One region of the Ruegeria sp. YTSC192 genome, then DNA from elsewhere that is predicted to be linked to it. Evidence: riboswitches for the same ligand, from Rfam matches in the RefSeq annotation. Region 1 holds a riboswitch; each other region holds the start of a gene.
The links. Region 1 has a riboswitch for cobalamin ahead of AC2FD8_RS00215 (hypothetical protein). Riboswitches for the same ligand answer to the same signal wherever they lie in the genome.
Positions count from the first base shown of each region.

Region 2: linked by a shared signal. The riboswitch ahead of AC2FD8_RS05125 (DUF1636 family protein) and the one ahead of AC2FD8_RS00215 (hypothetical protein) in region 1 are both predicted to bind cobalamin.
Region 3: linked by a shared signal. The riboswitch ahead of AC2FD8_RS08470 (DUF1636 family protein) and the one ahead of AC2FD8_RS00215 (hypothetical protein) in region 1 are both predicted to bind cobalamin.

Region 1 covers NZ_JBXWMG010000001.1:43,945-54,030, reverse strand. The annotation lists gene AC2FD8_RS00240 (lactoylglutathione lyase family protein) at 1-355, shown strand, start outside; gene recR (recombination mediator RecR) at 429-1,022, opposite strand; gene AC2FD8_RS00230 (YbaB/EbfC family nucleoid-associated protein) at 1,084-1,428, opposite strand; gene AC2FD8_RS00225 (DNA polymerase III subunit gamma/tau) at 1,661-3,415, opposite strand; gene AC2FD8_RS00220 (protein-tyrosine phosphatase family protein) at 3,585-4,088, shown strand; gene AC2FD8_RS00215 (hypothetical protein) at 4,189-4,503, opposite strand; cobalamin riboswitch at 4,683-4,904, opposite strand; gene AC2FD8_RS00210 (alpha/beta hydrolase family protein) at 5,064-5,921, shown strand; gene rsgA (ribosome small subunit-dependent GTPase A) at 5,965-6,993, opposite strand; RNA gene ffs (signal recognition particle sRNA small type) at 7,151-7,249, opposite strand; gene AC2FD8_RS00195 (bifunctional 2',3'-cyclic-nucleotide 2'-phosphodiesterase/3'-nucleotidase) at 7,289-9,115, opposite strand; gene nudC (NAD(+) diphosphatase) at 9,322-10,086, shown strand, end outside.
Region 2 covers NZ_JBXWMG010000002.1:370,408-380,493, forward strand. The annotation lists tRNA gene AC2FD8_RS05105 (tRNA-Cys) at 154-227, shown strand; gene AC2FD8_RS05110 (hypothetical protein) at 449-1,429, shown strand; gene AC2FD8_RS05115 (hypothetical protein) at 1,623-1,901, opposite strand; gene AC2FD8_RS05120 (hypothetical protein) at 2,053-2,295, opposite strand; cobalamin riboswitch at 2,439-2,641, shown strand; gene AC2FD8_RS05125 (DUF1636 family protein) at 2,736-3,116, shown strand; gene cobW (cobalamin biosynthesis protein CobW) at 3,113-4,168, shown strand; gene cobN (cobaltochelatase subunit CobN) at 4,174-7,467, shown strand; gene cobG (precorrin-3B synthase) at 7,464-8,603, shown strand; gene AC2FD8_RS05145 (precorrin-8X methylmutase) at 8,603-9,232, shown strand; gene AC2FD8_RS05150 (precorrin-2 C(20)-methyltransferase) at 9,229-9,957, shown strand; gene cobJ (precorrin-3B C(17)-methyltransferase) at 9,954-10,086, shown strand, end outside.
Region 3 covers NZ_JBXWMG010000004.1:287,352-297,437, reverse strand. The annotation lists partial or broken gene AC2FD8_RS08510 (ABC transporter ATP-binding protein) at 1-450, opposite strand, end outside; partial or broken gene AC2FD8_RS08505 (ABC transporter substrate-binding protein) at 444-1,691, opposite strand; gene AC2FD8_RS08500 (LacI family DNA-binding transcriptional regulator) at 1,909-2,946, shown strand; partial or broken gene AC2FD8_RS08495 (GH1 family beta-glucosidase) at 2,943-4,244, shown strand; gene AC2FD8_RS08490 (glucokinase) at 4,227-5,270, shown strand; gene AC2FD8_RS08485 (carbohydrate kinase family protein) at 5,299-6,225, shown strand; gene AC2FD8_RS08480 (hypothetical protein) at 6,387-6,608, shown strand; gene AC2FD8_RS08475 (hypothetical protein) at 6,605-7,093, shown strand; cobalamin riboswitch at 7,128-7,332, shown strand; gene AC2FD8_RS08470 (DUF1636 family protein) at 7,439-7,786, shown strand; gene AC2FD8_RS08465 (ABC transporter ATP-binding protein) at 7,783-8,559, shown strand; gene AC2FD8_RS08460 (ABC transporter substrate-binding protein) at 8,572-9,522, shown strand; gene AC2FD8_RS08455 (FecCD family ABC transporter permease) at 9,524-10,086, shown strand, end outside.

The sequences.
Region 1 (10,086 bases):
TGTCATGTGTACGGATGTTTTTGGCCCCAAATGGAAAAAGCTGCGTATCGCACATCTTGCGACAGCGGATCGCATCGGAATCGAGCTTTTTGAGTTTGATGGAAATTACGAGCCTGAAAACAACATCGATTTCCGCAGAAACGGGATGTTCCATTTCTGCATTCAAGACCCCGACATTGAGGGCCTGGTTGAAAAGATTGTGCAAGCTGGTGGAAAACAGCGAATGCCGATCCGGCACTATTATCCCGGAGAAAAGCCATACCGCATGGTCTATGTCGAAGATCCCTTCGGCATCGTGTTCGAGGTCTACAGCCATTCGTATGAGCTGACCTATTCGTCGGGTGCTTATACCTGACTCGCGCACTCAAAGTCCGTTTGGCATATTGCGGGGCGAAATGCTTTTGATCGCCCCGTTCTCAATAGGCCGCCTAGATTTCTTTCCGCGCCCGCAATGCCGCTGTGATTGTTCCGTCGTCCAGATAGTCCAGCTCGCCTCCAATCGGAACGCCCTGCGCCAATGAAGTCAGGCGGACCTGTCCCTCCAACTGATCGGCGATGTAGTGGGCGGTGGTCTGGCCATCGACGGTGGCGTTCAGAGCGAGGATGATCTCGGTGATCTCCTCGGCCACGACGCGGTCTTTTAATCGAGGAATGCGCAGCTCGTCCGGACCGACCCCGTCCAGCGCTGAAAGCGTACCGCCCAAAACGTGATAGCGCCCTTTGAACACGCCTGCGCGCTCCATCGCCCAGAGGTCGGCGACGTCTTCGACCACGCAAAGCTCTCCGGTCGCGCGGGCCTCATCATTGCAGATGTCGCAGATGTCGGTGGTGCCCACATTGCCGCAATTCAGGCACTCGCGGGCGGTGATGGCGACCTGCTGCATAACGTCGGACAAGGGCGTTAGCAGCAGAGAGCGTTTGCGGATCAAGTGCAGCACCGCGCGGCGGGCCGAGCGGGGGCCGAGACCAGGCAGTTTGGCCATCAGGTCGATCAGGTTGTCGATGTCGCTGTTGGAGCTCACGGCCTGTCCTGTCTGGCGCCGGAGGGAGTCTCCGGCTGGAGTATTTTTGAAAAGATGAAGATCAGAACGGCAGCTTGATGTCTGCGGGCAGGCCCATGCCTTCGGTCAGTTTGGCCATTTCGGCCTGCGAGCGTTCGGCGGCTTTGGTCTGTGCGTCCTTGATGGCCGCCAGGATCAGATCCTCGACCACTTCCTTGTCGTCGCCATTGAAGATCGACGGGTCGATATCCAGGCCCTTCAGCTCACCTTTGGCGGTTGCGGTTGCCTTGACCAACCCTGCGCCGGACTCGCCGACAACCATCAGGTTGTTCAGTTCTTCCTGCATCTCGGTCATCTTGGTCTGAAGATCCTGCGCGGATTTCATCATTTTGGCCATATCGCCCAGGCCGCCTAATCCTTTGAGCATCTTGCTCCTCCTGTAGGTCCAGTTTGTGCCTAGATACGGGGGTCATCGTGGTGACACAAGAGCAGAGCGTGCTCCCGCCCGTCGTCAAGGTCTTTGGCAAGACCTTTCCTCCCGTTGGGCCCGGCAGCGCTCGGGCATAGCCCGAGCGCTGCCGGGCCCAAGGCCGCTCAGGGTGATCGGCTTTAGCCGATTGCCCGTGGCGGGCGCGGGAGGGTTTGGTTTTGTGGTGCGATCAATCTTCTTCGAAAGGGTCCCATTCATCTTCGACTTCGGGCAGGGCTTCGGTCTCGACTTGGGCGGCGCGTTGTTCTGGCGTTTCGATCTTGGTGATTTTGGCCTTTGGGAAACTTGCCAGAACGGCCTGAACCAGTGGATGTGTGGTGGCCTCTTCTTTCAGCGCCAGTTCGGCCTTGTCGCGGATCTCGGCGATTGTCGGAGCGTCGCCATCCGACACGATGGACACTGCCCATCTGTTGCCGGTCCAGCGCTGCAAGGCCGATCCCAGCCGCGGTGCAAGATCGGTCGGGGCCTGCGGGGCCGGTGTGAATTCGATCCGACCCGGCTGGTAAGACACCAGCCGCACACCGTTTTCGACCTCGACCAGAAGCTTGACGTCTCGGTTCGTCCGGATCAACTCGACCACATGTTCGAAACTCGGGTATCGCGCAAGTGCGGTCTGCGTGTCCTGTGCCAAAGCAGCGACTGGTGCGCCGCCAGACCCTTGGGCAGGGGCGTGGCTTCTAGCGGCGCGTGCTTCGACCGGGGCCGCGCCGTTGCTTTGAATGGGCCTCCCACCGCCTGGTCCGCCATTGGGGGGCGGAGGCGTATCTTGCAGCCGTTTGATCAGTTCCTCCGGGCTGGGCAGGTCGGCCACGTGAGTCAGCCTGATCACAGCCATTTCGGCGGCCATCATGGCGTTGGGGGCGGCTGAGACCTCCTCCAGTGCCTTCAACAACATCTGCCACATCCGGGTCAGCACCCGCATGGGCAGGGCCTCGGCCATTTGCTGGCCGCGGGCGCGTTCATCCGGGGAAACAGTGGGGTCTTCGGCTGCGTCCGGGGTGATCTTCACGACCGAGACCCAATGGGTGATCTCGGCCAGATCACGCAACACGGCTAGCGGATCAGCCCCTTCGGCATATTGCCCGCCAAGCTCGGTCAGCGCCCCAGCTGCATCGCCCCTCAGGATCATGTCCATGAGGTCCAGAACCCGACCACGATCCGCTAGGCCCAGCATCGCGCGCACCTGATCTGCCGTCGTCTCTCCGGCCCCGTGTGAGATCGCCTGATCCAGCAATGAGGTCGCGTCGCGGGCAGACCCTTCGGCAGCACGAGTAATCAGCGCCAACGCGTCCTCGGCAATCTCAGCGCTCTCAGCCGAGGCGATCTTGCGCAGCAGGCCGATCATATCCTCGGGTTCGATCCGGCGCAGGTCGAAGCGTTGGCAGCGTGACAGAACCGTGACGGGGACCTTGCGAATCTCGGTTGTGGCAAAGATGAATTTCACGTGCGCCGGCGGCTCCTCAAGCGTCTTGAGCAGCGCGTTGAAGGCGCTGGTCGACAGCATGTGGACCTCGTCGATGATGTAGATCTTGTAGCGGGCCGAGGCAGCGCGGTAGCGGACACTGTCGATGATCTCGCGAATATCATTCACGCCGGTACGGCTGGCGGCGTCCATTTCCATCACGTCGACATGACGGCCTTCCATGATGGCGATGCAGTGTTCGCATTGGCCGCAAGGCTCGGTCGTGGGTCCGCCATTTCCGTCCGGCCCGATACAATTCATACCTTTCGCAATGATCCGCGCGGTCGTGGTTTTACCGGTCCCGCGAATGCCTGTCATTACAAAGGCTTGCGCGATGCGATCCGCCTCGAACGCGTTTTTCAGCGTGCGGACCATCGCGTTCTGACCCACCAGATCGGCAAAGGTTTCCGGGCGATATTTGCGGGCGAGAACCTGATAGGCGGGGCTGTCTGGGTCGGTCATGTCTACTCTGGCGGATTCGGGACGTCACCGCAGCGTAAAGGCCCGTGCCGCCCGCGTCCACATGAGTTGAAGAACGATTTTGTTTTGGAAACCGGCGCGTCAAGGGTACAGTCTGCGGATTGTGACTCAGGCTTAAAGTCAGGATTAACGCTTCCGGGGGGATGCTGTCATGACGAATTTGGTCATTCATGCTTTGCAAGTGGGTGGGGGCACACTTGCACTGACGTCGATGCCGGGAAAAGGCGGCGACTACGCTGGCGACCTTGAAACGATCGGAGATTGGAAGCCGGGCCTCGTGCTGTCGATGACAACCGAGGCCGAGTTGGTCCAATTCGGAGCCCGCGAGTTTGGCCGCGATATTCAGGGGCGCGCCAGCCGGTGGGTACATCTGCCGATTCAGGATTTCGGCGTGCCCCCGGCAGAGGTTGATGCGCAATGGCCCGATGTCAGTGCCGCGGCGCGTCAGGCTTTGTCGGGCGGAGGGCGCGTTCTAGTTCATTGCAAGGGCGGATGCGGTCGCTCTGGCATGGTTGTGTTGCGGTTGATGATCGAATGTGGCGAGCTTCCAATCCAAGCGCTGGACCGGTTACGTAAGCTACGCCCCTGCGCGGTCGAAACCGACGCGCAGAAGCACTGGGCCACCTTGCCCGCCCGAGCTTTGGCAGACTCCTAAAGCGTTTCGGGTTTTATCTAAAGCAATCTGCGACACTAATGTCCCGAGAACGCCGCAGGCGTGGCAGGGTATTTGTGTCTCAAGCTAAACCCGAAACGCTCTAAGCCGGCAGCTGCAGTTCCGCCGGGGCCGGTTTGCGCGTCGCAATCACTGATGCCTCGAGCATGGCGCAGGGCAGGGATGTCATCGCAGCGGCAGGCAGGCTAGCGGTTTCAGTGCCGAACAAAAGGTCAGCATAGCGATCGAGGGTCTCGCTTTCGGTATCAGGGTCCGCTCCGCAGTAGACCCGCACCTTAGACTGGCTGGCCCGAAACCGGGCGTGGCATCCATCCGAGCAATGGGTCAGGTCGCTACTGCCTTCGATTTCAAAATCCGATGTGGTCGCCGGACCGGCTTGGTCCAGTGCGTCAACCATTGAACGCGCCAGCCGTGCCAATGCAGGGCATGTCTTGCCCGTATGTTGGCAGATGGTTGCTGAGAACCTATGAGTCTTCGTCTTCCAGATCATCCTGCGCCCTCCGCGCGGTGGACAGGGGCTGGGATCAGGTGGGCAGATAGGGTCTGTCACGGCCTGCCCGGACACCCCGCCCGAGTTTGGGTTATGTTGACGATGGCAGGTCTCCTGACTTGCGGGTCATCGCTTTGTCGACCTTCCCGGCCTTTCGGCCAGTGGATCTTCGACATTGCTTGCCGCTTACAGTTGCGGGGGCAGTCGCGGATTTGGTTCATCCCGAGCAAGCCGGGGAAAACCGCACCGTGTTCCCTTTTCATCCCGACCTCTTGTGAAAGCCGGGAACCATCGCACCATCGCTAGCGTTCATATCCATGTTGAGTCAAGTTGAACTTTCTGCGCTGCGGAAAGACAGCGCGCAAAGTGGACGCATAGTCATGCGGGATCGCGGTTGACTAGCATGGGCGGTCTGGGGTCATGTAGCAATATGAACTCATTAGTTCAGTTTTCCGCCGAGGATGCCCATGTTGGATTCAAACCAAACAGTGCTGATCGAAGATGTTCGGATTCCGGTGGGGGATGGTGCCCTGTCCGGGCGGATCTACCGGCCCGTGGCGCAGCCCGAAACCGTTGTGGTGGTCCACAGCGCGACAGGGGTTCCGCGTGAATACTACAAGCATTTCGCACAGTGGTTGGCGTCGGATCGGAATATCGCCTGTCTGATCTATGACTACCGGGAATTCGGTCATTCGAAATCGGGGCCGCAGCGTCGGTCGAAGATATCAATGGAGGATTGGGCGTTGCGGGACATGCCCGCCGCACGGGCCGAGATGCGCCGCCAGTTCCCACTGGCGCAGCAATGGTCGATTGGCCATTCGCTCGGAGGGATGCTGGGGCCGGTGCAGCCGGATATCGACAAGATTGATCGCATGATCTGTGTCTGTTCAGGCCTTGTGAAACTAGGCGATCATCCTTGGCCGTACCGCGCTCTGGCAGGGTTGTTCTGGTATGGGCATGTGCCTCTGATCGTGCGCGGTCTGGGGTATTTACCGGGCAAGGCACTCGGATTCGGTACAGACCTACCGCCTGCGGTCTACTGGCAATGGCGCAAATGGTGCACCGCGCCGAACAGCTATCTGCCCGAGATCGGAGACAACCTGCCGCAAGCTACATGGAAAGAGGCTAATGTTCCCGTCGACCTGTTTGCCTGCACTGACGATGAGATGGTCCCAGAAGCCGCCGTTTGGCGGTTGGCTGAACTTTACGGGCCGAAGGCACGCCGTCACCTGTTGTCACCGGAAGAGTTTGGCGTTCCGGAAATCGGCCATATCGGTGTGTTTGCTCGCCGAAATGCGGCGCTCTGGCCCCGATTGATCGCTTGATGGGGGGCGCCGGCGGACCGACGCCCCTTTTTCAGCCCGTGTTTCAATCGCCGCGCCGCGCGGATTTTCCGTGCATCGCGGTTCGGACCATCTTGCCGAAAGCCTTGTCGCGCGCCCGCGCCTCGGCCACGGTTTCAGAGTTGCGCTGATCCTCGCGCCGTAGCTTGCGCCAACGGTCCAGCCGATCCGCATCCAGCGTGCCCGCTTCTATCGCCGCCTGCACAGCGCAGCCGGGCTCGGCCTCATGCTGGCAATCCGAGAACCGGCAGGTTTGGGCCAGTTCCAGAATGTCCGCGAACACTTCGTCCACCCCGTCCTGCGCATCGAGCAGGCGCAGGGCGCGCATGCCGGGGGTGTCGACCAGCCAACCGCCGTTTTGCATCGGATGCAAGGCGCGAGACGTTGTGGTGTGACGGCCTCGGGCGTCATCCTCGCGGATTGTGGCCGTTGCCTGATCCTGCCCTGTCATCCCGTTGGCGAGCGTTGTTTTGCCAACCCCTGATGACCCTACCAAAGCCGCTGTCTGACCCGCCGGGCACCATGCCAGAACCTGCTGCAGGTCTGACGCGTTGTGCGCATTGACTGTCAGGACTGTCAAAAACGGGGCCAGCGCTTCGGCCTGTTTGGCATAGGCTGCAGGATCCGAGCAGCTATCGGCCTTGGTTAGGACCACGACAGGATAGCACGCAGCCTGATGGGCCAGCGCCAGATACCGTTCGAGTCGGGGCAAATTGAAATCCGCGTTGCATGAGCTGACGATGAACAGCACGTCCACATTGGCGGCGATCAACTGCGCCTCGGCCCCGGTTCCGGCGGCCCGGCGTTGCAGCAGGCTGCGCCGGTCAAGCAGATGCTGAACCCGGTTTTGGTCATCGGCCAGCACCCAATCTCCAACAGCAAAATCGCCAGTGGAGTGACCAGGGACCAACAGAGACGTTTCACCGGCCTCGTTCATCCCGACCAGCCGGTCCCGGTGAACGGCAGTGATACGAAAAGGCATGAGTTGCGTATACGCCGCGTGTTGTGCAGCAAAGTGAGAGGACCATCCCAGGTCCGAAAGAGAAAAAGACATTGGTTTGCCTGTGTTCAGATAGAGCAATCCCATCGAATGGCAGATGCGCATCCGTTGGTGTTGTGTTCAGGCAATCGGAGATTTGGGTTTAGAACCGATCCGCCCGAAGGGTGTTTGCTACAATCATAAAGCCCTCCTGCGGCTGATGGTTTCTTTAAAGTGAGAGGTTGGACATCGACCCAAGCGGGGCTCGTTGTGGCTGCTTCCTTCCGGACCTGACCAGGTTGGCGAGGCGCTCGCCCGCGCCAACCTCTCAGGGCTTGATATAGGGAAGCGATGTAGAAATGACAACCCGTCACAAGGTCAGTCGTATCCTTTCAAAACCCTCAGAATCAGGCCCCAGCAATTCCGGGGCATACTCGCCTAGCTCGGGCAAATACTTCAACGCTCCGTTTCCGGTTCTGAGGATCGTGTGCGCGCCATTTAGCGGAGTTAAGGAGAATGGGTAACGAGCCTGATCCAGAGGGTCTGCGGGAAGTCGATCTGACAGGTAGTCACGCAGTATCCCTTTGATATCTCTGGACGGCAGCGGAATGGCCCGGGCCTTTTCAACGAAAGGGAAATGCCCACCACCGCTGGCACGATAGTTGTTGAGGGCGACGACAAAGCTCTGATCGTCGTGGATTCTTTGCCCGTCAAAGCACAGGTTGCGGATGCGCCGGGCGGTTGGATCGGTCAGGGTGCCGTTGCTGTCGAACCGCGCCGGGCTGGACAGGTCGATCTGATAGGTCACGCCAAACACGACGTCAAAGTTATGCCCCACCCGGTGGGAATCGGTTAGCTCGGCTTCGGCGTCTGGATGGATCTGGTTGAAAACACCCGCCGACATTTCAAGCCAGTCCCGCAGTTGCGCGCCGGTGATGTCGACGGCGCGAAGTTCGTTGGGAAAGACATGCAGGTCAGCGACGTGGCGCAGACAAATCTCGCCCACAGGCACGTCGGTGTAGTTCCTCGGCCCGGCCCGGCCGCCGAATTTATAAGGAGATACCGCAGACAGAAGCGGCACTCCAGCAAAGGCGGTGCCATACAGAAACGGGCGCAAACCCGCCGCTTGCGCCGCCGCGACCAGGGCTAGCCCGCGATCGGGCGCGCAGAAGCTGAAATAGCTGTGCAAGCTCTGCGTGGTATGGCTGACAGGTTCGGCCATCATCTTGCGCGTCGCTAGATGAACGGGTTTCAACTTCTTACTCAGGTCATTGTCTTCGACCTCGTCGGCTGTGGCGACCAGGTTGCACTGGTGATCCTTGATCTGCCAGCGCCCCTCGGGTGCCTTGGTCAGGTGCAGGTCTATGACCCCCAGATAAGACCCGGCAGACCCAGCCATAACCACGGGCTTGCCGTGGATCAGGCCATTGCCTGCATCTACGCCGTCAAGCCCATGATGTACCGGACCCGGGAATGTCAGATGCGTGTGACCGGCAACAATCGCGTCAATGGCTTCAATCTCGGCCAGGGGAATCACCGCATTCTCAAGCCCTGGCTGAGCTGCCGATTGTCCCAACCCCGAATGCGCCAGTGCGACGACCAAATCGCAGTCCTGCGCACGCAACGCCTCAGCCTTTCTTCGGGCGGCGGTCAGGATATCCTCGGCAACCACCGTGTCTTTCAGGTGATGCGCCTCCCAAATCGTGGTTTGAGGTGGAAGCACGGACAGCACGCCGATTCGGATTGTTTCTTCCTGCGCAATGGACCGTGACAGGACAGTGCTGGGCAGCCAGAGCTGTCGGTCGTCCAATTGGGTCAGGTTGCTGCAAATCACGGGGCACGGGGCCTGGGCTAGGACACGCTCCAGCGCGCCCAGCCCGAACCCGAAATCGTGGTTGCCCAAGCCGATTGCATCATACTCCAATTCTTTGAAGGCCTGCATCATCGGGTGTGGGCCGTGGTTCTGCACCGCCCAATCCCCAATCGGTGTGCCTTGCAGTGCGTCGCCATTGTCAAAAAGAAAGGTGACCGCGCCCCCGGCCTGTTGACGGGCGTTTCGGATCGCCGACGCCGTACGAGTCAGCCCGATGCTCGGGTCAGGTTTGTCCGCATAGTAGTCGAACCCGGTCAGGGTCATGTGCAGATCGGTGGTTGCCAGAATGCGGATATGCACTCCTGCGTCCTGCGCGTCTTTCATGCGCGGGGAAATTGCGTTCACGTTTGGTTGTCTACTTTTGCGCTATGAGAGTTAAGAAAATTTACCAAGAGGACAAATAAGTGAAAAATCCGAGGCGGTCATGCGGTGTTTCGGTGGCACCTGTCGATTTGCCACAGTAGTGAATTGACATTGCAACACCTGCGCGGACATGGCAGCCCTAGGCGCAACGGGCCGAGGGGACCTCAATGAAAAATGCAGAGAACGTGACATTCGGCAGCTCGGGCCTTGAACGTGCGGCCCATCTGCGGGGCGATGCGGTCAAGCTGGCAGAGGCGGCCCAAGATCCAAATGCCCGCTGTCTGCTGTTGTGGCGTGGCAAAGTGCTGGTGCAGGGCGAGGCTGTGGATCAACTGGGGCTGGTCTCCATGGCGCATCCTCTGGTCGCCGATGGCCCGGGTGGCGTGGTTGAGGCGCCGATCCTGCTGGGCTGTTCCGATGACGGGGCGGCGGTGTTTGCCGCCGATATCTCTGAATGGCAGGCCGAGGGGCTGGATCTGTCGAGCTTGGGCAATTTCATTGATCCGTCCGAGCAACAGCACCCCGATCTGCCCGTTGGCCATGTGTTTGCAGAGCTGCGCCGGATCATGACCCGCCTGTCCGCCCGCGATGCCGAGCTTGCCGCGACAGCCAAGGCGGTGATCGGCTGGCACGAGACGCACCGTTTTTGTGCGCGCTGTGGTGCGCCAAGCGACGTATCGCAAGCCGGATGGCAGCGCAGTTGCCTAGCTTGCGGCGGTCAGCACTTCCCACGCACCGACCCGGTTGTGATCATGTTGATCACCCATGGCGACAGTGTGCTGATGGGTCGTTCACCGGGGTGGCCCGAGGGCATGTTCTCGTTGCTGGCAGGCTTCGTCGAGCCGGGCGAGACACTGGAATCCGCCGTCCGCCGCGAGGTGATGGAGGAGGCGGGCGTTCCTGTGGGCGCGGTGTCCTATCTGTCCAGCCAG
Region 2 (10,086 bases), on a different contig from region 1:
AGATGCCGCAAACCCACTTCACGATCTCTTCAAACCATCCCGCCACAAATATTGTTTTGCAGCTTAAAATCGGTGCCAATCCTCTGGACGCCCCCGATGAAAGCTGCTAAAACGCCCACCACACCACGGCAAGTATTTGATTTTACTTGAAAAGGCGAGTTGGCGGAGTGGTGACGCAGCGGATTGCAAATCCGTGTACACCGGTTCGATTCCGGTACTCGCCTCCATAAAAGTTAACACCGAAAAACCTAACCATCTGATACTGTTTGATTTCAAATAGTTGCCCGGCTTTCGCACGTTAACTTTCTGCAAAATCCCGCAACATTTCCCGCAACACGTTTCTTGTTGACTTTTTGGGGACTTGTTCCCTCTAAATCCCTGTTTCGCTCCCATTGAAAATGGAGCGGATTTTTGGGTCGCAAACGCTTAGACAACAACAGGTATTTTCATGGCACAGTTTCTTCTTGCGGAAGGTTTTATTGGGGGAATGGCTGTCGAAATAGACGAAGATCGTTTCAATGAAATCCTTCATGCCAAGAATGTCATCAAGCCAATTTGGGACGTAGAAGACACATTTACCCTGTTGGCAAATGCCTTCATCGAGTTTGAAGAAAGCCTGATCAGCGTCGGACTTAGGTATCTTTTCGAGAAGGACATGCAACGAGACGTTGATCACTTCTTCGACGACGCTAGGCAAAATGTGAATCTTAAGCTGATCTCAGTACTTACGGCGTCTAGAGTCTACGAGGAACAATTGCATAGGCGCATGTCTTTGCTTTCTAAACTTGTTGGAAGACAAATAGACCTTCAAAGCAGCTTCAGTTCTGTTTTTGATGGCAGCCTTGAGTACCGAGTTATGTACGAGCTTCGCAATCATGCTTTGCACAACCGTTTGCCTCTGGGAACTCTCGCATTCGGCGACTTTAATCAGTCACCAACGGACAACGTCAGAGATGACACACCGACTCGCCTACGAATTACAACTGACCCTAAGATTTCGGTCGAGGACTTCTGTAGTTCTGACAGACTCAAACGACGCACTAGAGATGAAGTTTGTGCATTGGGCTTTAAGCACTTGGACTTGAAGTTCTTTACACGAGGGTTCATTTCGTGCCTCGCACTTTGTCACGAAGACTTCAGGGCAGCTACCGAGGCTGTCTTGGAAGATGCTTTAAACACGCTCCACTCCGCCGACCATGTGTTACAGATCGCCAAAGGCGACTATCCTAAACACGCCTCCATTATGAGACAAAAAGACGGTCAGAATGAAGATCATTACGTCGACTACTCAAAGAACTCTCGCATATTGGAAATTCGAAAGTTTTGGACTGGTTTAAAGCGGGTTCAAAGAGGCTACGTTTCGTCCGAAGTTAAAGCGTCAGCAAACACTTACCCACAGCAGCACGACAAAATTTGGATCTCTAAATGAGCTGACCAAAATCCCGCAACAAATCCCGCAACATTTCTTGGTTACGAAGAATGCGAGATGGGTTTAAGTATCTGTTTTTATTATCCATTAATTCTGACAGGGTTCGATTTCAAAACAGGTACTCGCCTCCATTTAAAAACAATCACTTACATTACTCCTTGCCGTGTTTGAGGCCCCGCGTTTACAGGGGCGTTTACATTTTTGTGTCTTGAGACAGTGATTTTGCTCGATTGAGCTTGCGCAGAACCGCATGGCTTTCGCCCGGGCTAACCTGCGCATAATGTTCGATTACCTGCGCCGCGTAGCGAACCGACCAACCCATCAGAACTGCGATTTGGCGCAAAGACAGATCGGCATTCAGCAATCTTGTCGCCGCCGTCCCGCGCGTGTCAGACAGTGTCTTCTCTCTGCCGTCGATCCAAGGGGGATCTGAGCTTCGCGCCGCCACTTGGCAATCTGGTTCGATGCCCAACGGGCCGTCAAAGGCCTGCCAAGCTCTGATACCAGCAGCGCATCTTGGCCCTCCGGCGTCTCTGCAATCAGTTGCTCAAGGGCTGAAGCGGCGGGGATATATGCGATCTGGCCGCGCTTATCCCGATCCGACAACGCATCCGGAAGCAGCATCACTTCCGCGAAGCAACCGACACGTAGTCCGATCCCTTAAGAGTAGGCCAGACGGACAGCTTCCCTTGTTCGACAACCTCCAGCCATTCACGCTTTGACCCGATTCTGACAAGGTGAGGAGCGTCATCGTCAAGAATGCCCGTGGCCACGCTTACCACGAGATTGGCGAACCGCTTTTCGAAACACCGGACTATGTTGCCTTTGCCGCCCACATTCCCAAGCCCGATGAAACCCAACTTCATGGGCTTACTATCCGTTTGCGCTTTTGCGCCATGCGACCATGCGCCTGTGTTCCGTTTATGCCGCCTAGCGACGCTAGCAGGTCGCTTTTCAACGTGGCTTTGAGGTCTGGGCTGCAACGCGCTTGACAAGTTGCGGGTGCGTGCCGCATGAGCCATCTGTTGGTGTCTGTGAAAACAGATGAAAAGGGAATGCGTCAGCGGATTTTCCGTCAAACGCAGCCGCCCCCGCGACCGTGACCGGAGAGGGTGCCCAAGCCACTGGCCAAATGCCGGGAAGGCGGGACATCCGACAGAGCGTGCTCTGATATCCGCAAGCCGGGAGACCTGCCAACGCCCGAAGATGTAACCGGACGGGGTGAGCCGGTGTCGGGTCCATGTCGGAAAACGTGGCCCGCATGAAACCCCGTCCCCCACGAAAAGGTTTTGGGGGGATGAGAGACATGACCGAGACCACACCAGTTGACCTGCTGGTTTGCACCACCTGCCGTCGCGGCCTGCCCGTTGAGGATGACGAACAGCGCCCGGGCAGCTTGTTGCACAAGGCGCTGGAAGCGGCGGACCTGCCGGATGGGATCAACCTAAAACCCGTCGAATGCCTTTCGAATTGCGATCAGGGGTGCTCGATCGTTCTGCGTGGCGGGCCGTCTCGTTGGACCTTCGTGTATGAGAACCTGAACGAAACCGATCACGTCGAAACCATCGTTGAAGGTGTGACCAAATATCTGGCGACCGAAGACGGCTTGGTAAAATGGCGCGAACGCCCCGAACATTTCCGCAAAAACTGCGCAGCCCGCATTCCCCCGATTGGAGCCCTGAAATGAGCAACCTCGAAAAACTTCCCGTCACCGTGATCACCGGCTTTCTGGGCTCGGGCAAAACCACGCTGGTGCGCCACCTGATGCAGAACCCGCAGGGCAAGCGGCTGGCCGTGGTGGTCAACGAATTTGGCGATGTCGGCGTTGATGGCGATATCCTGAAGTCCTGCGCGATCCCCGACTGCCCGGCGGAAAACATCATGGAACTGGCGAACGGCTGCATCTGCTGCACTGTGGCTGACGACTTCATCCCTACCATCGAAGCCCTGATGGCGCTGGAGCCGCGCCCAGATCACATCCTGATCGAAACCAGCGGTCTGGCGCTGCCCAAGCCGCTGCTGAAGGCCTTCGACTGGCCCGATATCCGATCCAAGATCACCGTGGACGGCGTGATCGCGCTGGCCGATGCCGAGGCTGTAGCCGCCGGTCGCTTTGCCCCGAATGTCGAAGCCGTGGACGCCCAGCGCCTCGCCGACGATTCAATCGACCATGAAACGCCCCTGTCCGAGGTGTTCGAAGATCAGATCTCCTGCGCCGATATCATCCTGCTGACCAAACCCGATCTGGCCGGCCCCGAAGGCGTGGCCAAAGCCAAAGAGATCATCGCTGCCGAAGCTCCGCGCGCCCTGCCCGTGGTCGAAGTGGCCGAAGGTGCCGTGGACGTGCGCGTCGTGCTGGGGCTGGAAGCCGCTGCCGAGGATGACATGGACGCACGTCCCAGCCATCACGATGGCCACCACGATCACGAGCATGATGATTTCGAAAGCATCATCGTTGATCTGCCGGAACAGTCCGATCCCGCCGATCTGGTCGCCAAGATCGAGCGTCTGGCCAATGAGCTGAACATTCTGCGCGTCAAAGGCTATGCCGCTGTTCAGGGCAAGCCAATGCGCCTGCTGGTGCAGGCCGTGGGTGCCCGTGTGCGTCACCAATACGACCGTCCGTGGGAACCGGGTGAAGAACGCCGCTCACGCATGGTGGTGATTGCCGAACATGACGACATCAAGGAAGCTGCAATCCGCGATATCCTCGTAGGCGTCACCGAGGCCGCCGAGTAAGACCCATGCACGTCGTCTTCCGCGAAAGCCACGGGTTAGAGGAAACCGAAACCCCAACCGATCTGGGCCAGAGCCCGGCGGATCTGGTGGTGCTGTCCTTCTCGGACAGCGACCTTGGCGCTTTCGCGGCGGGCTGGCATCGTGGTGGCGGGCCCGAGGGGCGCATGCCCACGATGCGGTTGGCGAACCTGACGGCGTTGAAGCACCCTCTGTCCGTGGACACCTATGTGGAACAGACGCTTGAGGGCGCCAAGGGCATTCTGATCCGCCTGATTGGCGGCGTGCCTTACTGGGCCTACGGGCTGCAACAGGTTCTGTCGCTGGCGCAGGCCAAGGGAATTGCGCTGGCCGTGCTGCCTGCCGACGGTCGCGAGGACACGCGGCTGGATGACTATTCCACCCTGCCCGTCTCGACCCTGCGCCGCCTGGCGCATCTGTGCGACACGGGTGGCGAGGTCGCGGCACAGGCCGCTCTGGCGCAGATGGCTTTGGCGGCGGGGCTTTACGCTGGTCCGGTGATGGGGGCCAAAACCCTGCCGGAATCTGGCGCGTGGTGTCCTGATCGCGGCGTGATCCCGGTTGAGACTGCCTTTGCGGGCAACGCAAAACGTGTCATCGTCACCTTCTATCGCGCCTACCTGACCTCGGCGGATACGGCCCCTGTCGCCGCCGTGATCCGCAGCTTGCAGGATCGCGGGTTTGAGGCCGTGGGCCTCTTCGCCCCTTCGCTCAAAGCACCTGCCGCCGCTGAATGGCTGCGTGACAGCATCCTCGCTTTAAAACCTTCGGCAATCATCAACGCGACCTCTTTCTCGGGCAAAGGCGCATCGGGTACGTCCCCTTTGGACGCGGCGGGCGTGCCCGTGTTTCAGATGGCCCTCGCCACGTCCCGCCGCAAGGCTTGGGCCGAGGCCGAACGGGGCCTTTCCCCTGCCGATCTTGCCATGCATGTGGTGCTGCCCGAAGTCGATGGGCGCATTTCGGCGGGCATTGCCTCGTTCAAGGAACCGGGCAAACGCGATCCGCATTTGGAATATTCCCGCTTTGCCCACCGGGCCGAGCCTGAGCGGATCGAAGCGATTATCGACCGGGTCACCGGCTGGCTGGACCTGCGCGAAAAGCCCAAAGCAGATCAGGTGCCCGCGCTGGTGCTGTCGACCTATCCCGGCAAGGACTGGCAAATGGCCCATGCGGTTGGCCTCGACGCGCTGGCCTCGGCCGAGGCGATGCTGGCCGACCTGCAAGGCGAGGGCTATGACACTGCGCCGGCAGAGCCGATTGCCGAAACCTTGCTGGACGCGCGCATTTCATGGTCTGGGGAAGACTATCAGGCAGCCCTAGCTGACCTGCCCGAGCAACTGCGCACCGATCTCCAAACCGTCTGGGGCAAGCCCGAAGACGACCCAGTTTTTACCGAGGGAGCGTTCCACTTCACCGCCCTGCGCCGAGGCAACGCGCTGGTGGCTCTGCAGCCCGAACGCGGCACGCCCGAGCTGCGCGATGACGACTATCACGACCTGTCTCGCACTCCGCGCCACAGCTATGTCGCCTTTTATTTGTGGCTCCGCAAAGGGCTGGGCGCAGACGCTTTGATCCATATCGGCGCGCATGGCACGCTGGAATGGTTGCCGGGTAAGTCCGTTGCTCTGTCGGCGAATTGCTGGCCTGAGGCGCTGATCCGCGACCTGCCAGTGATCTACCCCTTCATCGTCAACGACCCCGGCGAGGCGGCGCAGGCCAAGCGTCGGATCGGGGCTGTCACGCTGGGCCATATCCCACCGCCGATGCGGACAAGCGACACTCCGGATCGCATGGTGCGGCTGGAATCGTTGCTGGATGAATTCTCGAACGCGGACGGGCTGGACCCCAAGCGGCGTGACCGGCTGCAGGAAGACATCCGGGATGAGGCGCAGGCCATCGGGCTGGAAAACGATCTGGGTCTCGATCAGGCCACCTGCACCGCCGAGGCAATCACCCGCATCGACCGCTTTGTCTGCGACATCAAAGAAAGCCAGTTCGGCGACGGGCTGCACATCTTTGGCCGCACGCCCGAAGTGGCAGCCAATTTCGATACCGCCCCGTCCGCCCATTCGGAACGGCAAGCATTGTTGGACGCCCTGGCGGGGAAACGAATTGAGGCTGGTCCGTCCGGCTCGCCCTATCGCGGTCGCTCGGACGTGCTGCCCACCGGGCGGAACCTGTTTACCACCGACCCCCGCTCAGTACCGACCCGCGCGGCCTATACCCAAGGTGTCAAACTGGCCGAGGAACTGGTCCGGCGCCACCTTCAGGAAGAAGGCGACTATCCCAAGGGGCTGATCGTCGATTTGTGGGGCTCGGCCACCATGCGCACCGCGGGCGAGGAATTTGCCATGGCGTTGCACCTGCTGGGCGTCAAACCAGTCTGGGATAAAGGGTCTGAGCGGGTCTCGGGGATCGAGGTGCTGCCGATCACCGACCTCAGCCGCCCACGTCTGGACGTAACGCTGCGTGTGTCGGGTCTGTTCCGGGACGTCTTCCCGACCCTTTCGGCGCTTTACGGTCAGGCGATTCGTGCGTTGACGGCGCGGGATGAGGCGACCGACTGGAACCCCTATGCCGGTCAGGCCCCGTCGGCCCGCGTATTCGGCCCCGCCCCCGGCAGCTATGGCGTCAACATGACTCAACTGTCCGAGGTCTATACCGACGAGGCCCGCGCGCAGGCGGGTGAAGCGTGGCTTGAGGCCAGCTCGTTCGCGCTGGAGGGGGAGACTGTCGTTCAGGATAAGGCGGGCATCACCCAGCGCGTGGCCAATGCCGACAGCTTTGTTCATCTGCAGGACCTGACCGAGACCGACCTGCTTTTGGCCAATGACTACGCCACGCATGAGGCCGGTTTTGCCGCCGCCAAGAAGGTCACGGGCGGCGACGTGCAGCTGTATCATCTGGACAATACCAACCCGGACAATCCCCGCGCGCGCACTCTGCCGGAAGAGATCAGCCGCGTCGTCCACGCCCGCGCTGCCAATCCGGACTGGATCGCCGGGATGCAACGGCATGGCTTCCGGGGCGCGGCCGAGATTGCCGCGACGCTAGATCACATGGCCTCGTTTGCGCATCTCGCGGGTACCGTTGCGCCGCATCTGTTCGACCTCTACCACGATGCGACACTGGGCGATGAAGATGTGGATGCCTTTCTGCAGCAGGCCAATCCGCAGGCCCATCAGGCCATGCAGGACCGGTTCCGCGCGTTGCTGGATGCAGGGTTGTGGAATACAAGGCGCAACTCGATCCGGGTGGATCTGGAGGGGCTGGGATGAGCGCGCCCACCCCAAAACCAGTCGTTCAAGGGTGGTGCCCCGGCGCCCACCGACCGATGATGTCTGGGGATGGGTTGGTGGTGCGCGTGCGCCCTCGGCTGGCGCGGTTGACCGCGTCACAGGCACTTGGCCTGTGTGAGCTGGCAGACCATTTCGGCAATGGCACAATCGACCTGACCAACCGCGCAAACCTGCAGTTGCGCGGCGTACAGGAAGGGGAACACCAGGCATTGCTGTCCGAGCTGTCCGCGCTAGGGCTGCTGGACGCAGAGCCGGATATCGAGGTCCGGCGCAACATTCTGGTCTCACTGCTTTATCAGCCGGGCGATCTGACCGCGCGGTTGACGCAGGAATTGATCGACCGCCTGAGCGAGCTGCCCGCGCTACCGGCCAAATTCGGCTTTGCAATCGACACGGGTCCGGAGCGCCTGCTGGCGGCGGATTCGGCCGATATCCGGTTGGAGCGTTCCGCCGAAGGTCTGATCCTTCGCGCAGATGGGGCGCAGACCGGACGTGTCGTCTCCGAGGCCGAGGCCATTGATCACCTGATTGCTCTGGCCACATGGTTTGCCGAGGTCTTCACACCAGACACCCGCCGCATGGCCCGGGCCGTGGCCGCTCTTGGTCTGCCTGCGGAATGGCAGGGCCGCGAGCCCGGACCCATCGGCGCACTGTTGCAACCGGGCGCTTGCGATCTGGGCAGCCTCTATGGCGCAGCCTTCGGGCAATTGCCAGCAAATGAGCTGCACGCGCTGATCCGCGACAGCGGCGCCTCTGCCCTGCGTGTCACCCCGTGGCGGCTGATCCTGCTGGAAGGCGGGGCGGCGATACCTGCACCGGGTTTTGTCACGGATGGCACCGACCCGCTTATGACCACTGACGCCTGCCCCGGCGCTCCGTTCTGCCCGCAGGCGCAGGCCGAAACCCGCGATATCGCGCGCGCGCTGGCCCTGCTTGTCCCCGGCACACTTCATGTGTCTGGGTGTTCCAAAGGGTGCGCCCGGATGGGCCCCGCGGATGTGACTTTAGTCGGCCAGAGCGGACGATTTGATCTTGTCAAACAGGGCCGCGCGGGGGATGAGCCAATCCTGCGCGGGCTAAGCCCCGAAACACTGATGACGATGGACTTCACCTGATGCCCTACACATACGAAACCGACGGCGCGGCGATCTACAAGGAGAGCTTTGCAACCATCCGGTCTGAGGCCGATCTGGCCCGGTTCGACGCCGATGAAGAGCAGGTCGCCGTTCGAATGATCCACGCGGCTGGCATGGTCGGGCTGGAAGAGTTCGTCCATTTCTCATCCGGATTTGTATCCTCTGCACGCACCGCGCTGGAAAACGGCGCGCCGATCCTGTGTGATGCGCGTATGGTCAGCGAAGGCGTGACCCGTTTCCGTCTGCCCGCCGAGAATGAGGTGATTTGCACCCTGCATGACGAGCGCGTGCGCCCCTTAGCCGCTGAGATGAGCAACACACGCTCTGCCGCAGCACTCGAACTGTGGCGCCCGCATCTTGAGGGCGCTGTGGTCGCCATCGGCAACGCGCCGACGGCTCTGTTTCATCTGCTGAACATGCTGGAAGACCCCGACTGCCCGCGCCCCGCCGCCATCATCGGTTGCCCGGTGGGTTTTGTTGGCGCAGTCGAATCCAAAGATGCCCTGTGGGAGGCGCAGCCGGTGCCGTCCTGCATCGTCAAAGGCCGTCTCGGTGGCAGCGCCATCACTGTCGCCGCCATCAACGCCATCGCGAGCCGCGCCGAATGAGCGCTGGCAAGATATATGGCGTTGGCCTCGGCCCCGGTGACCCCGACCTGATGAGCGTGCGGGCCGATCGCCTGCTGCGCAATGCCCGCCACGTGGCGTTTTTCCGCAAGCCGGGCCGCGCTGGTCAGGCCCGCCAGATCGTCAACGGTATGATCCCGGAAGGTGCGGTGGAGTTCCCGATGGAATACCCCGTCACAACCGAGATCCCCCTGAACGATCCGCGCTACAATGAGCTGCTGGCAGCGTTCTACGAGGACTGCGCGCAGCATCTGAAAGCCATTGCTGAGAAGGGCGAAGATGTCGTTGTGCTATGCGAAGGTGACCCGTTTTTCTACGGCTCGTTCATGCATCTCTACACCCGCCTGCGCGATATCGCCCCCGTCGAGGTTGTCCCGGCCATCACCGGTATGTCCGGCGCTTGGACAGCAACAGGCGATCCGATCACATGGGGCGACGATATCCTGACCGTTCTGGCCGCCACCCTGCCCGAAGAGGTTCTGGCCGAGCGTATGGCGCAAACCGACGCGCTGGTCGTGATGAAGATCGGTCGCAATATCGACAAGGTGAAGCGCGCGCTGAAAACCGCCGGGATGTATGATCGCGCGTGGATCGTGGAATACGCACAAATGCCGAACCAGCGCGTCTGCAAACTGTCCGAGAATTGTGAGGGGATCACCCCCTATTTCTCGATCATCCTGGTGCACGGTCAGGGGCGGCGGCCATGAGCGGCTGGGTCAAGATCGCGGGCCTCGGGCCGGGCAATGAAGACCTGGTCACGCCCGAAGTCAACGCCGCACTGGCCGAGGCGACCGATGTGGTCGGCTACATCCCCTATGTCGCGCGCGTGGCCGAAC
Region 3 (10,086 bases), on a different contig from region 1:
GGTGCTATCTGGCATCGCCTCTTTCAGGCGCGCGATCTCGATCCGGGTGGCGACGCGCAGTGCGGCGTCAAGGTTCGAGAGAGGCTCATCAAACAGATAGACCTTGGGGTCCCGCACGATTGCCCGCCCGATCGCAACGCGCTGGCGCTGACCGCCGGAAAGGGCTTTAGGCAGACGATCAAGATATGGGTCCAGTTGCAGAATTTGCGCGGCGCGATCAACAGCGGCGTCGATCTCGGCGGTGGGCCGTTTGGCGATCTTGAGCGCAAAGGACATATTCTCGCGCACTGTCAAATGCGGATAGAGGGCATAGGACTGGAACACCATGGCGATGCCGCGCTGCGCGGGTGGCACGTCATTCATGACCTGCCCCTCGATCTCAAGCGTACCTCCGGTGATCTTTTCCAACCCCGCAATCATACGCAGCAGAGTGGATTTTCCGCGCCCGGCATCAGGTCAGAGCCGTCAAAATGGAACGTGGTGGCGTTGGTCAGAGTTTCACCCTGTCCACGTTGCGTGTCATTGGCATAGTTCGCAGGATTTGCCCCCAGATGCGGCGTCAGGAAACCGTCCTGAGACATCATGATCTCGTGCGCGAACGGGGTTTAGAAGAACTCCATGAACACCTCTGTCGCCGGGCTTTGATTCGTGATCGTGAACAGCGTTCCTGCGCCCAGAACAGGGGTGCCCAGATCCTTTTCGGCATAGGCTGGGAAATAGAAGAAATCGGCATCCACGCCCAGCTCGGTCCCTTCCGGGAAATACGCCGGAATGAACGAGGCCTGACGGTGCATCATGCAAGCCGGTGGGCTGTCAAACAGGCCCTTGGGGCTGTCGCGGAAGTCAATCGCCGCCGTGTCATCCGCATTCCCGACCACATAGTCATCATTGCGGGTAAAGCTGCCATATTCCTCGATCGCGGCGATCACGCGGGGATCGTCGAACTTCATCTCGTTCGACACCCACTGGTCGTAATCCTCAGGCGGTTGCGTGCGCAGCATCAGATCCTCAACCCAATCCGTCGCGGGCCAACCCGTCGCGCCACCGGATGCGAGGCCGACGCAGAGCGGCGTCTCACCATCTTCGACCATCTGGTCCATAAGCGCTTTGAATTCTTCCATGGTCTGTGGCACTTCATAGCCGAAATCCTCGAAGTTTTCGGGGACGTACCAGACCAGAGACTTGACGTTCACGTTGAAGAAGAAGCCGTAAAAGTCCTTGGCTCCGCCTGCGTTCTCAAAGGTTCCAAGATCGACCCAGGATTGACCAGCGGCGAAATTATCCTTGATCCAGTCTGCCGATCCTTCGGCAAGTGGCGTCAGATAGCCGTTCTTGGCCATGTTCGCCGCAAGGCCGGGCTGTGGGAAAACCGTCAGGTTTGGCGCTGATCCGGCTGCCGCGTCGATCAAAATCTGCTGTTCCAGCGAGTCTGACCCGACATAGCTTGAGTTTGCGCCTGTTGCCTCATCGAAATAGGCGACCAGATTTTCGAAAGATTGCCCTTCGCCCGCAAGCCAGGGGCCGAAAATGGTCAGGTCCTGGCCGCTTAGGTCATGAGCGTCTGCAAAAGCCTGAAAACCGTCCCAGTCAAAATTTCCCTCACCAACCGAATGGATCATTTGACCCTGTGCGTGAACAGCCCCGGCAGTCAGGGCAAACGTGGCCACACCTGCATACAGCGTGCGTTTCATGAATTCTCCTCCCAATACTCCCCAGCGCCTTCGTTGCATCTCATTCAAAGCGCTTTGAATGATAATTGTTATCCGCTAACATTTTTGGTCTGTCAATGAGTCTATTTTTCGAATAAGTCAGAAAAACAAGCTTGTCTGTTGTCACAACAGGTTGGCGGGAACACAAAACAGGACCTAACCAGCGCAAGCCTTCGGTTTGAAGGCGCTTTGACTACCCATGAACCTAAAGCAACTCTCAGAACTACTGGGCCTTTCGCAAACCACGGTCAGTCGGGCGCTGAACGGCTATCCTGAGGTCAACGCTGCAACACGCCTGCGGGTCGAGGCTGCAGCAGCCAAGCACGGCTACCGCCCCAACAGCCGCGCCAAAGGGTTGGCGACGGGCAGGTCCATGGTCATCGGTCACGTTATCCCCAGCTCATCACGGCATGAAATGGTAAACCCGATCTTCGGCGATTTCGTCGCCGGAGCGTCAAAAACCTATGCCGAGCATGGCTATGACATGATGTTCACCAATGCCGATGACACCTCGATCGAGGCGGCCTATCGCAATCTATTTCAACGCGGTGCAGTCGATGGTGTCGTACTGCAGGGTCCCAAAGTCAATGAGCCAAGGATCGAAGTTCTGACGCGCATGGCGGTGCCGTTCATCGTTCATGGCCGCTCGACCGGGGTGCAGGCTGAATATGACTGGATTGATGTGAACAACAAAAGCTCGTTCCAGCGTGCGACGCAGTTTTTGATTGATCTGGGCCACCGCCGTATCGCCCTGATCAACGGGCTGGAGGATATGGACTTTGCCCAACGCCGTCGCGCCGGTTATCTGGACGCCCTGCAACAGTCCGGGCTGATCCCAGACCCCGCTTTGATGCGCAGCGCCGAAATGACCGAAGTCTATGGTCACAGGGAAACCCAGCAGATGCTTCAGCTTAAGAAGCCTCCGACTGCGATTTTGGCTGCGTCAATGATTTCGGCGATCGGTGTGCGTCGCGCGCTTGAGGAAGCCGGGCTACAGATGGGACGAGACATTTCGGTCATCGCCCATGACGATGACCTTTCCTATCTGAAAAACGGTCAGGATGTGCCGATCTTCACTGCAACGCGATCTTCGGTTCGGGACGCCGGCGAAATGGCAGCCGAGATGCTGATCCAACGGATCAAGTCTCCGGATGCGGTGGTGCAAACGCGATTGCTTGAGGCCGAGCTGGTTGTCGGAAGATCGACCGGGCCTGCGCCCAATGAGGTGCGGCTATGAAATACACACGCAGCGACTTTCCCAACGACTTTCTGTTCGGGGTCGCAACATCCGCCTATCAGATCGAAGGCCATGCTCAGGGCGGCGCTGGCCAGACCCACTGGGACAGCTTCGCTGCAGCCCCCGGCAACGTGGTACGGGGCGAAAACGGCGCGCTTGCCTGCGATCACTTTAACCGGTTCGAACAAGACTTTGATTTGGTTAAGGAAGCTGGGTTTGACGGCTATCGGTTTTCGACCAGCTGGGCGCGCGTGTTGCCCGAAGGACGGGGGCCGGTCAACCAAGCCGGTCTGGATTATTACGACCGCCTGACGGACGCGCTGCTTGAACGCGGCATCCGGCCCTGTGCAACGCTCTACCATTGGGAGCTACCTTCGGCACTTGCAGATCTGGGGGGCTGGCGCAATCGGGATATCGCCGGGTGGTTCGCCGATTTCACTCAGGTGATCATGGGTCGGATCGGAGACCGCATGTATTCGGTCGCACCAATCAACGAGCCTTGGTGCGTCAGCTGGCTCAGCCATTTCGAAGGCCACCACGCACCGGGTTTGCGTGATATTCGCGCGGCTGCACGTGCGATGCATCACGTTCTTCTGGCCCATGGCAGCGCCATTCAGGCAATGCGCAGCTTGGGCATGTCCAATCTTGGCGCAGTCTTCAACCTCGAATGGGCTGAACCAGCGGACGACAGCCCAGCTGCACAACAGGCTGCAGCCCTCTATGACGGGATTTACAACCGGTTTTTCTTGGGCGGCGTGTTCAAAAAAGCCTATCCTGACAACGTGCTGAAGGGTCTGGAGCCGCATTTGCCCGAGGGTTGGCAAGATGATTTCGACACCATCGGGGCACCTGTCGACTGGTGCGGATTGAACTACTACACCCGCAAACTGATCACCTCGGCGGACAGTGCATGGCCCAGCCTGACCGAAGTGCCCGGCCCTCTGCCCAAAACCCAGATGGGATGGGAAATCGACCCCGCCGCCCTGACCCGATTTCTGAAAAGAACCGTAGAAGACTATACCGGCGGTCTTCCGATCTATGTTACAGAGAACGGCATGGCGAGCGCCGAACGCCAGCAGGATGATGATCGCATCGCATATCTGGATGGTCACTTGGCAGCGGTTCAACAGGCGTTGGCCGCAGGCGTGCCAGTAAAAGGGTATTTCATCTGGTCTTTGCTGGACAATTACGAATGGGCCTTTGGTTATGAAAAACGGTTTGGATTGGTAGACGTGGATTTTGAGACGCTGGAACGCAGGCCCAAAGCCTCATTCGCAGCCGTGAAGGCCGCACTTTCCAAAGGCGCTGCGGAACGGCAGGCCTATCGCCAGCCATCCGGGACTTTGCGCCCGCACTGGACATTGGTGGCCGACATAGGCGGAACCAATACGCGTCTGGGCGTTGTTGCCGATGGTCAGTTGATCTCATTGCACAAGCACCCGACGGGCACCCTGACCAATCTGCTGGACGCCCTGCATGATCTGCGGGATGAGGTCGGCACAGCGCCGCAAGCCGTTGTGGCAGCCGGGGCCGGACCGGTGCGCAACGGCCGTATCCAACTGACCAACGCGAATTTGGACCTGTCCGAGGACGCCCTTGCCCGGGCGACAGGTGCCACCAACACCTACGTGATCAATGACTTTACTGCAGCAGCTTGGTCCGTGGCCGAAGTGACAGAGTCGGACGTATCTGTCCTGCAAGGCTCTGCCACTCCGCCGATGGGCACGCGATTGGTCGTCGGGCCTGGAACCGGTTTAGGCGTCGGCGCGCTGCTCTACTCCGAGGGGCATTTCCACACCGTTTCGGGCGAAGGCGGCCATGTGGGCCTGTCCCCTCGCACGCGGGACGAGGTCGATGTCTTCGACGCCGCACGCCATCTGGCGCCCGAATGCTTTTTCGACAACAGCCTGGTGCTTGAGGCTGAGATGTTCCTCAGTGGAACCGGCCTGCCAATCCTGTATCAGGCCACGGGCATGGCTGCGGGGCAGACCCGGCCCCCGGTTCGCACCGCCCGAGACATTCTTCAGGATGCGCGGGACGGCAATGACCCGATCGCCGTGCGCACCGCAGATTTGTTCATCAGCCATCTGGGCGCGCTGATGGGCGACATGGCTGTTACCGTGATGCCCGCCGGTGGCGTTTTTCTTGTTGGTGGCGTGGTCGAAAAGAACCGTTGGATGTTTGGCGAGGCTTTCCGCAATGCCTTCAACGCGGGCGGTCGCTTCAGCGAGCTGCGCCAGTCGATGAACCTTTATGTTTCGGAACAGGCTGAATTTGGCATTGTTGGCGCTAACAACTTCGGTAAAAATGCACTTCAGCGGTAACTGAACGCTTAATAGAAAAGGATGTGGGATGATCCTGTGTTGCGGTGAAGCCCTGATCGACATGATTGCCGAGCCGACCCTGTCCGGGCGGGACGGTTTCGTTCCCCATTCTGGCGGAGCTTTATTCAACACCTCTATCGCTTTGGGCCGGTTGGGCGCGCCCGTTGGCCTGCTGACCGGTCTGTCTTCGGATGTGTTCGGGCAGCAACTGGCGGATGACCTGCGGGCCAGCCATGTGGATATCTCGCACTGCATTGCGTCAGACAGGCCGACCACGCTGGCGTTTGTTCAACTGAAAGACGGCCACGCCACATACACATTTGTTGATGAAAACACTGCAGGCCGGATGCTGCGGGCCGACGACATGCCCGACCAACTCCCCGCTGTTTCGGCGCTGTATTTTGGCGGCATCAGCCTAGCGTGCGAGCCCTGCGCGGATGCCTATACTGCGATGCTGGCGCGTCATGGTGCGAACTGTGCTGTGATGTTGGACCCCAACATTCGCCCCGGTTTCATACAGGATCAGACCCGCTACCGCACGCGGTTGAACCGAATGATCGAACAGGCGGATATCGTCAAAGTCTCGGACGAGGATCTGGACTGGATCGTTCCCGGCCCTGAAAGCCACGACCACAAGGTGCCCCTGCTGCTTCAGGCGGGTCCTTCCGCCGTCATTGTCACTCGTGGAAGCGAGGGCGCTTCGGGCTATCTGAGCAATGGTGCTGTGGTCTCTGTCCCTGTCAAATCGGTGCAGGTTGTGGATACGGTTGGGGCGGGGGATACGTTCAACGCGGGGATATTGGCGTCGTTGGACAGGGCTGGCCAACTGACAAAACTTGGTTTGAAAACACTGTCCCCGGACATGCTGCGCGATGCTTTGACCCTGGGCACAGAGGTCGCCGCCGTAACCGTCTCGCGCGCAGGGGCCAACCCGCCCTGGTCGCACGAACTTTAGGCCAATCATGCCTCTGACTTTCTGCTGCGCCCGCTGACTGAGGTCGCCTGAAACTTAGGGCTTGTATTATCCGACTCTTTTCGTCAGTTAAATGCTGACCCAGTCAGATCCCCCTGGAATCATCGCCCGGTCTAATTTTTGTGACCGGAAGATGATCTGACATGAGACAATCCCTTGCCGACCTTTTGGCCATGGATGCCATTGCCAGCCGCCATGGCTGTGCGTTGAAACCGAAACTGAGGCAGGCGATCCAGGCCGACCTCAGCTTTCCCGCCTGCGCCGCATCGCCGCGTCCTGAAACGCCTGTTGATCCCGAAACCCTTCCGCAAAACGTCCGCCCCTTGATGACCCAAACCCCCGAAACCGAAAGGGAACGTGTATGAACCGGTCGGCATCCGACGAAACAGTGATCCGCGACGAATTTGACGATTTCGAGCGCGGTTTGCTACCGGTTATGCGGCACTTCATCCTCAGCTTCGCCGAGCCGGAATCCCATGCGTGGCAAATTGCCTTTACGGTCGCGACTGAACGTTGGGGGCGCGATCGGGGGCTGGTTCTGGCGCATCTGACCTTCAAGGTTATCAAGGCCACGCTGCACACCCGCCCTCTGGGTCTGGCTTTCAACAACCCGCTCTGTGTTGAAGCACGGAACGAGCTGACATGTGACGAACGTGCCCTGTTGCGGATGCTGCATCACATGCGGCGCGATGAAACCCCCGCCGCGCGCGATGCCGTGAGCGAACTGGCCGGAGGCTATCCGGATGCCCATCTGATACAGGCCGGTCTGACATTGGCCAACCAGTTCCCGACCGATGGCGCCCGGCCAAATCAACCGACCCGCAGACCGGCCCTGCGCGTGGTGCAATAACGCGATTCCGACGCTTGACAATATGAGCGCCAGCAGACTAGCTGCTCTGGATGGTTCCCGACGGCCTGTGCCTTGGGGATGAAAATGGGAATACGGTGCGGCCCCAGGGCCAATGCCGTGACTGCCCCCGCAACTGTAAGCGGAGAGCGACGCCACAGAACCACTGGCCCCCAAGGTCGGGAAGGTTGGCCAAGCGACGACCCGCAAGTCAGGAGACCTGCCATCGCAGATTAACCAACCCGGGGCGGGGCGTCCTGGAAGGAGGCTCGATGGCACAAATGTGTGCTTACACAAATCATGGCTTTTCCCTTAGCTTGGCTTTTGCTCAAGTTGGCGACGCGTGCCATGGCTGATCACGTTGTTCTGATATGCGGCACCTGCAATGGCCCGATCCCCGCGCGTGAGGCGAAAGAAACACTGGACCGCCAACTGCCTGACGGGTTCTCGACACGCCTGATCGACTGTATGGCCGGGTGCGACCGCCCGATGACGGTTGGGCTGCAAGCCAGAGGCAAGGCGCAGTATCTGTTTGGCGACATCCAATCCACCGCCGATCTGAGCGCTTTGGCAGAGTTCGCCCATCAATTCCGCGACAGTCAGGATGGCTGGACCAGCGCCTCGACCCGTCCTTTGGCGCTTTATACCAAAACCCTGTCACGCATGCCCAGCCTGCCACCGGAGGGCACGGAATGAGCTTTCTGGTCGCCGAAAATCTGGAATACTACGCCCTGAACGGGGATGTTCTGCTGCGCGACACCTCGTTCACGCTTGAGGAAGGCGCGATTTTGGCCGTCGCTGGCCCGAACGGGGCCGGCAAGACGACGCTCCTCAATCTGTTGTGCGGTATCGCAAAACTGGCGCTGGGAGATGTGCGCATACAGGGGCAAAGCCTGCGGAGCTTGTCGTCGCTGGAACGGGCCAGACGGATTGCCGTCGTCGGCCAGCAGGAAATGCCCGACGGGCGGCTGAAACTGCGCGACTATGTGGCGCTGGGGCAAATCCCGATCAGGGCCGACAAATCCGCCGAGGCTCTCCAGACTGACCTACAGCGCGTGCTCGACACAACCGAACTGTCCCATCTGGCGGGCAAGCAGATGGCAAAACTGTCCGGCGGAGAGCGCCAGCGCGCCCATATCGCAAGGGCTTTGGCCCAGAACCCCTCGCTGCTGTTTCTGGATGAGCCAACCAACCATCTGGACCCTGATGCCAAGGGACACATGCTGTCCTTGGTCGCCGAGTTGGGCGTGACGGTTGTGATGATCGTCCACGATCTGGTCATGATCCCGGAATTCGCCAGCCACGTGGCCCTGATGAAGAACGCGAAGCTGACGGCCTTCGGCCCCGTCTCCGAGGTTCTGACACCGGACCGCGTGCGCGAGACTTTTGGTGTTGACTATTTGTGTTTCCAGCACGAAGGACGCGTGATCCCCGCGCTGGACATCCGAAAACGTAAGCTTTCATCTTAGCAGGAGAAAACGATGAAACAGAAACTCTTGTCCGCTGCGGTACTAAGCGCACTGGCAGGCAGCGCTGCTGCGCATGAGATCACCATCGACAATTGCGGCGAACCGCTGGTGTTCGACACCAAGCCCGAGCGGATCGTGGTTCATGACATGAACATGACCGACATGGCCTTTGCACTTGGCCTTCAGGACAGCATCGTTGGCCTGACCGGCATCACCGGCTGGTACAAGACCAGCCCCGATTTCGACGCGCAGCGCGGTGACATTCCCGAACTCGCCCCCAAATACCCGACGGTAGAGAACCTTGTCGCGGTCGAGCCCGACATGTTCTTTGCCGGTTGGTATTACGGCATGAAACCCGGCGGTGATGTCACCCCTGACACGCTGGAGCCCTTTGGCATCAAGACCATGGTGTTGACCGAAAGCTGCATTCACCTGAACAAGGACCGCCCCAAAGCCAGCATGGACCTGCTGTTTGACGACGTTCTGCGTCTGGGCACGGTCATGCATGTCGAGGACAAAGCGAACGCGCTGGTCTCGGGTTGGAAGGACCAACTGGCCGCGATCGAGGCGAAAACCGCCGAGCTGGACAAACCCCGTGTCTTCCTGCTGGACGGCCCGGCTGATGCGCCCTTTACCGCAGGCAAATATGCCATTCCCGACGCGATGATCGCAGCTGCGGGCGGCGTCAACGTCACCCATGACATGGACACAAGCTGGGGCCGCACCTCGTGGGAGGCTGTCGCCGCCTCGAACCCCGAATTCCTTGTTCTGCTAGACTATCAGACTGGCAATGGCGCGGCGGATACTTTCAAGTTTCTGCAAGACCACCCGGTGATGTCACAGACCGATGCGGTCAAAAACGAGCGCTGGATCGGCCTGCGCTACGAAGAGCTGACACCGGGGCCGGCAAATATCGAAGCGATCGAGAAGATGGCAACGGCGATGCACCGGGGAAACAGCTGATATGACGAAAACGGGCCAGGCGGTCCTGCTGGGGGCGGTCATTCTGACCGCCCTTTTGCTGCTGTCGACGATCTACGGCACCACCCCGATCCCCCTGGCCGAGGTTTTCACCGCGATTGGGCTGGGTATTGGCGTGACCGAGGGCGACATGTCCCCTCTGCACCGGATCGTCTTTGACCTGCGCCTGCCCCGCGCGTTGTTTGCCGCGGTGATTGGGGCCGGGCTGGGGGTTGTCGGGGTCGTTTTGCAAACGACAACGCGCAATGATCTGGCTGACCCGTTCTTGTTTGGCCTCTCGTCCGGGGCCGCTGCGGGTGCCGTTCTGGTCATCACGGTGACAGGTGATGTTCTGGGTATCTGGACCCTGCCGCTTGCGGCGTTCTGCGGGGGCTTGATCGCATCCGGCATTGTTCTGGCTCTGGTCCAGAGCCTGCGCACCAGCGCACCAGAGAAACTGATCCTCGCAGGCCTTGCTGTATCATTCTTGTTTTCGGCCATCACCAACTATCTGATTTTCGCGGGCGACAGCCGCGCTGCGCATTCCGTCATTTTCTGGATGCTCGG